Regions from separate parts of the Xanthomonas sp. NCPPB 1638 genome, predicted to be linked through region 1. Evidence: predicted binding sites of a transcription regulator. Region 1 holds the regulator's gene; the other holds the start of a gene.
The links. Region 1 encodes FliA, which starts transcription of late flagellar genes. Its sites were predicted from a motif close to TAAAGTTTNNCNNNCNNNGGCCGATAA; they were not measured.
Positions count from the first base shown of each region.

Region 2: a site for FliA is predicted at 2,348-2,374, ahead of ACCQ13_RS16715 (GGDEF domain-containing protein). Genes of this name have one in related genera too.

Region 1 covers NZ_CM192984.1:1,929,836-1,934,249, reverse strand. Annotated here, with positions in the region: gene flhF (flagellar biosynthesis GTPase FlhF) at 1-1,198, shown strand, start outside; gene ACCQ13_RS08340 (MinD/ParA family protein) at 1,185-2,069, shown strand; gene ACCQ13_RS08335 (RNA polymerase sigma factor FliA) at 2,066-2,833, shown strand; gene cheY (chemotaxis response regulator CheY) at 2,868-3,260, shown strand; gene ACCQ13_RS08325 (protein phosphatase CheZ) at 3,260-3,886, shown strand; gene ACCQ13_RS08320 (chemotaxis protein CheA) at 3,889-4,414, shown strand, end outside.
Region 2 covers NZ_CM192984.1:3,863,306-3,867,719, reverse strand. Annotated here, with positions in the region: gene ACCQ13_RS16725 (cellulase family glycosylhydrolase) at 1-569, opposite strand, end outside; gene ACCQ13_RS16720 (SulP family inorganic anion transporter) at 770-2,257, shown strand; gene ACCQ13_RS16715 (GGDEF domain-containing protein) at 2,489-3,469, shown strand; gene ACCQ13_RS16710 (M28 family metallopeptidase) at 3,615-4,414, shown strand, end outside.

The sequences.
Region 1 (4,414 bases):
ACACGCGTTGTCGGCAGTGCCGGAACAGCTGTTCGCCGACTTCCTGACCACCGCCCCGGTGCCGCGCCCGGCCGCGCCGGTGCAGGCCGCGAGCCCGGCCATGGCTGCCGCCCCCGCCTATGCTGGCCAGGGCCAGGACGACGACGCGTTCGCCGACGCGGCCGACTTCGATCTGGACGAGGCCCTGCCGCAGATCCTGCCGCCGGCCGCCTTGCCACCGATCGTGGTCGCCCCGCCGGCCCCCGCTGCGCTGGCCGCCGTGCCGGTGGCTGCCGCGCCGATCCCGCAGAACGACGAAGAACTCAAGCAACTGCGCGGCGAGCTGGCGCTAATGCGGCAGATGATCGAGCGCGAAATGAACCGCCTCACCGACGAGCGCCTGCGCGGCTCCCCGGTGCGCGCGCAGACGCTGGAACTGATGGACGACTACGGCTTCGACGCCGGCCTCACCCGCGACGTGGCCCTGCAGATCCCGGCCGATACCGAATTGCACCGCGGCCGCGGACTGATGCTGGGCCTGCTGTCCAAGCGCCTGCCGGTGACCCCGATCGACCCGCTGGAACGCGGCGGGGTGATCGCCCTGGTCGGCCCGACCGGTGCCGGCAAGACCACCACCATCGCCAAGCTGGCGCAGCGCTTCGCCGCCCAGCACGCCCCCCGCGACGTGGCCCTGGTCACCACCGACACCCTGCGCGTCGGCGGCCGCGAGCAGCTGCACAGCTACGGCCGCCAGCTCGGCATCGCGGTGCACGAGGCCGACAGCGCCGAAAGCCTGCTCGCCCTGCTGGAGCGCCTGCGCGACTACAAGCTGGTGCTGATCGACACCGCCGGCATGGGCCAGCGCGATCGCGCCCTGGCCGCCCAGCTGAACTGGCTACGCGCCGCCCAGCAAGTCACCTCGCTGCTGGTGCTGCCCGCCAACTCCCATTTCGCCGACCTCGACGAGGTCGTGCGCCGCTTTGCCCACGCCAAGCCCCAGGGCGTGGTGCTGACCAAACTCGACGAGACCGGCCGCTTCGGCAGTGCCCTGTCGGTGGTGGTCGATCACCAACTACCCATCACCTGGGTGACTGACGGACAGCGGGTCCCCGACGACCTGCACCGCGCCAATGCCGCCAGTCTCGTTCTTCGCCTTGAAGATTTACGGCGCGCTGCCGATAAGCCCTGTACTCCGGAGCACAACCATGCAGTCGCGTGAATACGCAAAGCTGACCAACGCCTTCCCCCTGTCGGCAACCCGTCCCGAGCCCCTGGGCCCGGTGCGCACCATTGCCGTGACCGGTGGCAAGGGTGGCGTGGGCAAGACCAACATCTCCGCCAACCTGGCCGTGGCACTTGCCGACATGGGCAAGCGCACGCTGCTGCTGGACGCCGATCTTGGCCTGGCCAACCTGGACGTGGTGCTGGGGCTTTCACCCAAGTACACCCTGGCCGACCTGATCGCCGGCCGTTGCACGCTGGATGAAGTCATCATCGAAGGCCCCGGCGGCGTGCTGGTGGTGCCGGCCGCCTCCGGCCGCCGCCACATGGCCGAACTGGCCCCCGCCCAGCACATCGGCCTGGTCAATGTGTTCTCCGAGCTGGAGCGCGATCTGGACGTGATGGTCATCGACACCGCCGCCGGCATCACCGACAGCGTGCTGACCTTCTGCCAGGCCGCCCAGGACACCGTGGTGGTGGTCTGCGATGAACCGGCCTCGATCACCGATGCCTACGCACTCATCAAGGTGCTCTCGCGCGAACGCGGCGTGGACCGCCTGCAGATCATCGCCAACATGGTGCGCGACCCCAACGAGGGCCGCCTGCTGTACGACAAGCTCTCCCGCGTCTGCGAGAAATTCCTCGGCGATGTCTCGCTGAACTACCTCGGCCATGTGCCGCAGGACGACTGGTTGCGCCTGTCGGTGCAGCGCCAGCAACCCGTCATCAAGGCCTACCCTGCCAGTCCGTCGGCGCAGGCCATTGCAGAAATCGCTCGCCGTACCTCGCGCTGGCAGGCCCCCACCGTGCCGCGCGGCAACGTCGAGTTCTTTGTCGAACGCATCATCCAACGGGGAGTGGCCGCATGAGTACCGCCACCGCAACGACCGCCACCGCGCAATACCGTGCCGTCCAACGCAACAACGCCAACGACGTGGTGACCCTGCACGCCGACCTGGTGCGCCGCATCGCCCACCACCTGGCTGCCCGCCTGCCGGCGAGCGTGGAAGTGGACGACCTGATCCAGTCCGGCATGATCGGCCTGATCGAAGCCTCGCGCAGCTACGACTCCGAGCAGGGTGCCTCGTTCGAGACCTATGCCTCGATCCGGATCCGCGGCTCGATGATCGACGAGATCCGCCGTGGCGACTGGGTGCCGCGTTCGGTGCACCGCCGTGCCCGCGATGCCGCCGCCGCCGTGCGCAAGATCGAACAGAACACCGGCCGTGCCGCCGCCGCCACCGAAGTGGCCGCCGCGATGGAGATGCCGCTGCCCGACTACCTGCGCCTGATGGAAGACGCCGCACGCGGCCAGGTGCTGAGCCTGGAATCGCGCATCGAAGATCACGGCGAGCTGGACACCACCGCCAAAGGCGGGCCCAATCCGCAGCAGATGATGGAACGGGGCGAATTCGGCCGCGAGCTGGGCAAGGCCATCGGCCAATTGCCCGAGCGCGAGCAACTGGTGCTGTCGCTGTACTACGAACAGGAATTGAACCTGAAGGAAATCGGCGCCGTACTCGGTGTCAGCGAATCGCGCGTCTGCCAGATCCACGGCCAGGCCGTGGTGCGCTTGCGCGGCCGCCTCAAGGTATTCGAACTGGCCGATGCCGGTGTCGAAAATGACGATTGATTTTTTCGCGTATTTTTCGTGTTAGGAGCTTGATGTGAACAAGAACATGCGGATCCTGATCGTGGACGACTTCTCGACAATGCGACGCATCGTCAAGAATCTGTTGGCAGATCTTGGCTTCACCAACACCGCAGAGGCCGAGGATGGCAACAGCGCGCTGGCTGCGCTGCGCGCAGGTCCGTTCGATTTCGTGGTGACGGACTGGAACATGCCCGGCATGACCGGCATCGACCTGCTGCGCAACATCCGCGCCGACGCCAAGCTCAAGCACCTGCCGGTGATGATGGTGACCGCCGAAGCCAAGCGCGAGCAGATCATCGAAGCCGCCCAGTGCGGCGTGAACGGCTACATCATCAAACCGTTCACCGCGCAAACGCTGGAAGAGAAGCTGGGCAAGGTGTTCGAACGTCTGACGGCGACCGCCTGATGAACGCCACCGTCGAAGCCGATGCCGAACGTGCCGCGCTGATCGAACGCCTGCAACACGCGCTCGATGCACTGGAAAGCGGTGACCAGGTTGCCTGGCGGCGCGAGGTCGATCACCTCGCCGCCCTGCGCACGCGCCCGATGATGCAGAGCCTGAGCCGGCTCGCCCGCGAACTGGGACAGGCCCTGGGCGAACTGCCCACCGTGCCCGACGAGGCCGGCGAACTGGACGATGCCTGCTCGCGCCTGGACCATGTGGTGGAGATGACCGAGAAGGCCAGCCACCGCACCCTGGACCTGGTCGAGGAATGCCGCGTGCTGGCCAACCAGCTGCGCGACGGCGGCCTCAATCAGGACCAGGCCGCGCTATTGGACAAGATGCGCCACAACCTGACCGAACTGTCGCTGGCGCAGAGCTACCAGGACCTCAGCGGGCAGATCATCCGCCGCGTGGCCGGGATCGTGCGCCGCGTGCATGAGGGCTTCGGTGCGCTCGGCCTGCCGCCGAAGAGTACCGAACCGAAGAACGACGACGGCGGTCTTGCCGGCCCCGCCATCAAGGGCCTGGACCGTCATGCGGTGTCGCAGGACGACGCCGACGATTTGCTGTCCGGATTGGGGTTGTAACCATGAGTGCTGTTCCAGACGATATTGCTGCCGATTTCATCGTCGAGGCCCAGGAAATCCTGGACCGCCTCGGCGAACAGCTGGTGTCGCTGGAACAGGCACCAGACGAAGCCGACCAGCTCAACGCGGTGTTCCGCGGTTTCCACACCCTCAAGGGCGGCGCCGGCTTCCTGGCGATCAAACCCATGGTGGAGCTGTGCCACGCCGCCGAGGAAACTCTCGGCATGGCGCGCTCTGGCCAGGCGGTGTTGCAGGCGCATCACTTCGATGCCGCGCAGCAGTCGCTGGATTATCTGCAGGCCATGTTGGATGCGATGGGCTCGGGTGAACCCGTGCCGCACGCACCGGCCACGCTGATTGCGCAATTCGATGCCAAGAGCGGCCCGCCGGCGGTCAAGTCCGTGCCCAAAGGCGCCACCGCACCGGCGCACGACGCCCACGCACCCGCTGCGCCCGGTGCCAAGGCCGGCCCCAAGGCCGCAGCCAAGGCCGGTGCCGAGGCCGAGCAGACCGTGCGCGTGGACACCA
Region 2 (4,414 bases), 1.9 Mb from region 1:
GTGCCCCAGGTGGCGGCGCCGTGCGGTTCGTTTTTCAGGTCCAGGCCAAGCACGAACGGCACGTTCTTGTAGCGGTTGGCCACGAATCGCAGGTCGGTGAGCCACTGGGCTTCGGAATAGGAGCCGGTGTACCAGAGTTCAGAGATGGACGCGCAGTCGGGGGTGTGGTGATCCAGCAACACGTACATGCCGCGCGCATTGAATTCGTTGATGACCTTGTCGAGGATCTGCAGCGCGGTCAGGCCCTGCAGGTCGGCGTTGCGGCTGTAGTCGATGCTGGTCGGCTGAGTGTCGCTGCGCAGCGTGGCCGGGCAGAACGGCAGGCGCACGGCGTTGAAGCCCAGGCTCTGCATCTGGCCGATCATGTCTTTCCAGTTGCGCGCCCACAGGCCGTGCATGACATGGTTGCCGGTTTCGAAACCGAATACGTTGACGCCCTTGAGCTGCACGACATTGCCGTTGTCGTCGACGATGCGGTTGTTGCTGATGGCATAGCTGTGCGCCGGGGCGGCAGCCAGCGCCAGCGCGGTGGCCAACGCAGCGGCGGTGACGGTCCTGAGGATGGACATGCGGATCTCCGTGGGTGAGCGAGCCCGACACCCGGGCCCAGTAAGGGGGGCATCTTGTTCCTGGGCCCCGGATCGGGGCGTGATTTGCGCCACAGAAAGAGGCTTTGGCGATTCAGTCACACCGGAAGCGGTTGTTTGGACCACAATTCGCACCTCCGGATGGCCACGCGCTGTCCCTCTTGTCCCTGGAGTGTCCACGAATGTCCTTGCTGCGTGCCGAACTGGCGCAATGGCGCGCCTCGCCCGCGCGCGAACTGATGGCCGGTGCGGTTGCCACCTTCGCCCTGATTCCCGAGGTGATCGCATTCGCCTTCGTCGCAGGCGTGGACCCACAGGTGGGGTTGTTCGCCTCCTTCGTGATCGGCATCGTCATCGCCTTCTGCGGTGGCCGGCCGGCCATGATCTCGGCGGCGGCCGGGTCGGTGGCGCTGGTGGCGGCGCCCCTGGTCGCGGTGCATGGCCTGCCGTATCTGCTGGCGGCGGGGCTGCTGGCCGGCGCCGTGCAGATCCTGTTCGGGTTGCTGCGGTTGGGCGTGCTGATGCGCTTCGTCAGCAGCTCGGTGCGCACCGGTTTCGTCAACGCGCTGGCGGTGCTGATCTTCGCCGCGCAGCTACCGCATCTGCTGGGCGCCAACCTGGCCAGCTGGGCGATGCTGGGGGCGGGCCTGGCGATCATCTACGGGCTGCCGCGCCTGCGCATCCCGGGGCTATCGGCGATTCCTTCTCCGCTGCTGTGCATCCTGCTGCTGACCATCGCCGGTAGCGTGCTGCAGCTGCCGCTGAAGACCGTGGCCGACCTGGGCAAGCTGCCCACTGCGCTCCCGTTCCTGCAGTGGCCGGCGGTGCCACTGACGCTGGAGACCTTGCGCATCATCGCGCTGCCGGCGCTGGCCATCGCCATGGTGGGCCTGCTCGAATCGTTGATGACCGCGCGCGTGGTCGATGAGCTCACCGATACCCCCAGCGACAAGAACCGCGAATGCACCGGCCTGGGCCTGGCCAACGCGGCGGCCAGCCTGTTCGGTGGCATCGCCGGCTGCGGCATGATCGGGCAGACCGTGGGCAACGTGAAGTACGGCGGCCGTGGCCGGCTGTCGACGTTATTTGCCGGCGTGTTCCTGATGATCCTGATGGTGCTGCTCAAGCCGTGGGTGTCGCAGGTGCCGGTGGTGGCGCTGGTGGCCATCATGGTGATGGTCTCGGCGGAGACCTTCGACTGGCGCTCGTTGCGCACCGTTGTCACCCACCCGCGGACCTCCAGCGTGGTGATGCTGGCCACCGTGGCGGTGACCCTGGCCACCGACAACCTGGCCGCCGGAGTGGCGGTGGGCGTGGTGCTGAGCGGGGTGTTCTTCACCTTCAAGGTGGCCGGGCTGCTGCAGATCACCCACGACGATGGCGCAGACGGCGTGCGGACCTATAACGTGCGCGGGCAGGTGTTCTTCGCCTCGGCCGATGTATTCATCGATGCCTTCGATGCGCGGCAGGTGCCCGGCCGCCGTGTGGTGATCGATGTCGGTCGCGCGCACTTCTGGGACATCACCGCCGTGGCCGCCCTGGACAAGGTGGTGCAGCGGCTGCGGCATCACGAGCTCGAGGTGCAGGTCAAAGGCCTGAATGCCGGCAGCCGGCGCCTGATGCAGGCGCATGCGCTGGGCGAGGATGCACTGGAATCGGCATTGCCTTGAACGGCGCAGCCCGGCGTGGCGGCGCGCGGTCGTGCCCGCCGCCGCGTGGCGGCCAACCGGTCACGCGCTGAGGCCGGCCGGCGCGTGATCTCAAGTTTGTGTCACCTGCGCCGATGAACCGGCTACCTGATTGTTGGTCGCCGTCGTGAAGCCTCTGCGTTGCCGTCCCCGTTGTCTGCCAACAGGCCGCCTTTGCGGTGGCGGGCCCGCGTGCGCCCGGCGGAGGGGTCGATGAGCGCGACGCCGTTGCTGGAACGCATGGTCGACATGAGCGCCATCCGCGATGCGGAACTGCTCGACCTGAGCCTGTTGCGCACCATGCGCGAGGTGTGCGCCGTCGAGGAACTGTCGCTGCTGCGGATCGCCCCGGATGGCCGCACCATGGCCGAAAGCCTGTTGCGCGACGACGGCCGCCTGTCGTTGACGGTGGCCGAGCTGCACGATGCGCAGATGCGTGCGCAATTGGCCGAGATGCATGGCCCGGGCGAGGTGCTGCAACTGCAGCAGGATGGCCGCTCGCTGCTGGTCTACCCGATGATGGAAGCGCGTGGCATCCGCACCTGCCTGCGGGTGGGCGGGGCAAGCGCGCCCGGTGCCGCCGAGCAGGCGATGCTGCAGGGGTTTGCGCGGTTCTTCCAGAACTACCGCAGTCTGCTCGACGACGCCCAGCGCGATGCGTTGACCGGCCTGCGCAACCGCAAGACATTCGACGATGTGATCCTGCAGCTGTTTTCCGGCAGTGCCGAGGCCGCAGCGACGCAGGGTGTGTGGCTGGGGATCGTGGACATCGATCACTTCAAGCGCGTCAACGACACCTTCGGGCATCTGTATGGCGATGAGGTGCTGTTGCTGGTGGCGCAGCTGATGCAGCGCGCGTTCCGGCAGGACGACCTGTTGTTCCGCTTCGGCGGCGAGGAATTCGTGATCGTGCTGCGCGGGGTGGATCGCGATATCGCCGTCGGCTTGTTCGAGCGGTTCCGTGCGGCGGTGGCCGGGCACGATTTTCCGCAGGTGGGGCAGGTCACCCTCAGCACCGGCATCGTGGAGCTGACCCATGGCCGGCTCATCAGCGAAATGCTGGATGAGGCGGACAAGGCGCTGTACTGGGCCAAGCAGCACGGCCGCAACCGTGCCGCGGTGTATGCCGAGCTGATTGCCAGCGGGCAGTTGCAGCAGAGCATCCAGCAGGTCGGGAGCGTGGATCTGTTTTGAACAACGCCGCGCGCGAGGGCTGCGCAGTGTCGGCGCGGTGATGCAGCGCCGGCAGGCATCCAGCGTCATCGCCCTGCCGTGCATGCAGCCACTGCCGGCGTCCTGACTTACACTCCGGGCTTGTTCGATCACACCGGAGTGCGCAGTGAAGCGAGTTGCAGCAGGACTACTGGCAATGGCGGTCTCGACCGCCACACTGGCGCAGACGCCGACGTTCGACGGTGCGCGCATCTCGCGCGACGTCAAGGAACTGGCTTCCGACGCCTACGAAGGCCGTGGCCCGGCCACCGCTGGCGAAGCCAAGACCGTGGCCTACCTGAGCAAGCAGTTCGCCGCCGCCGGCCTGCAGCCCGGTGGCGATCTGGCCGACGGCAAGCGGCTGTGGACCCAGGCGGTACCGCTGCGGCGCGCCGATATCGTCGGTGCACCGACCATCGCGCTGGCCGATGCCGGCAAGTCGCAGCCGCTGACCCAGGGCAAGCAGATCGCCATCCGCGCCGCGCTCGACGGCTCGTCCACCGTGGACATCGCCAACGCACCGCTGGTATTCGTCGGCTATGGCGTCAAGGCGCCCGAGCGCGACTGGGATGACTTCAAGGGCGTGGACCTGAAGGGCAAGATCGCGTTGGTGCTGATTAACGACCCGGACTTCGAAACCGGCAAAGGCGCCTTCGACGGCGCCGGCATGACCTACTACGGCCGCTGGAGCTACAAGTACGAAGAAGGCGCACGCCAGGGCGCGCTCGGCGTGCTGGTGGTGCACGAAACCGCGCCGGCCTCCTATGGCTGGGACACCGTGGCCAGTTCCAACACCAACACCATGTTCGACGTGGTGCGCGACAACCCGCGCGCGGCGCATCCCACGTTGGAAGGCTGGATCCAGCGCGATCTGGCGGCCACGCTGTTCAAGCGCGCTGGCCTGGATTTCGATGCATTGAAGCAGCA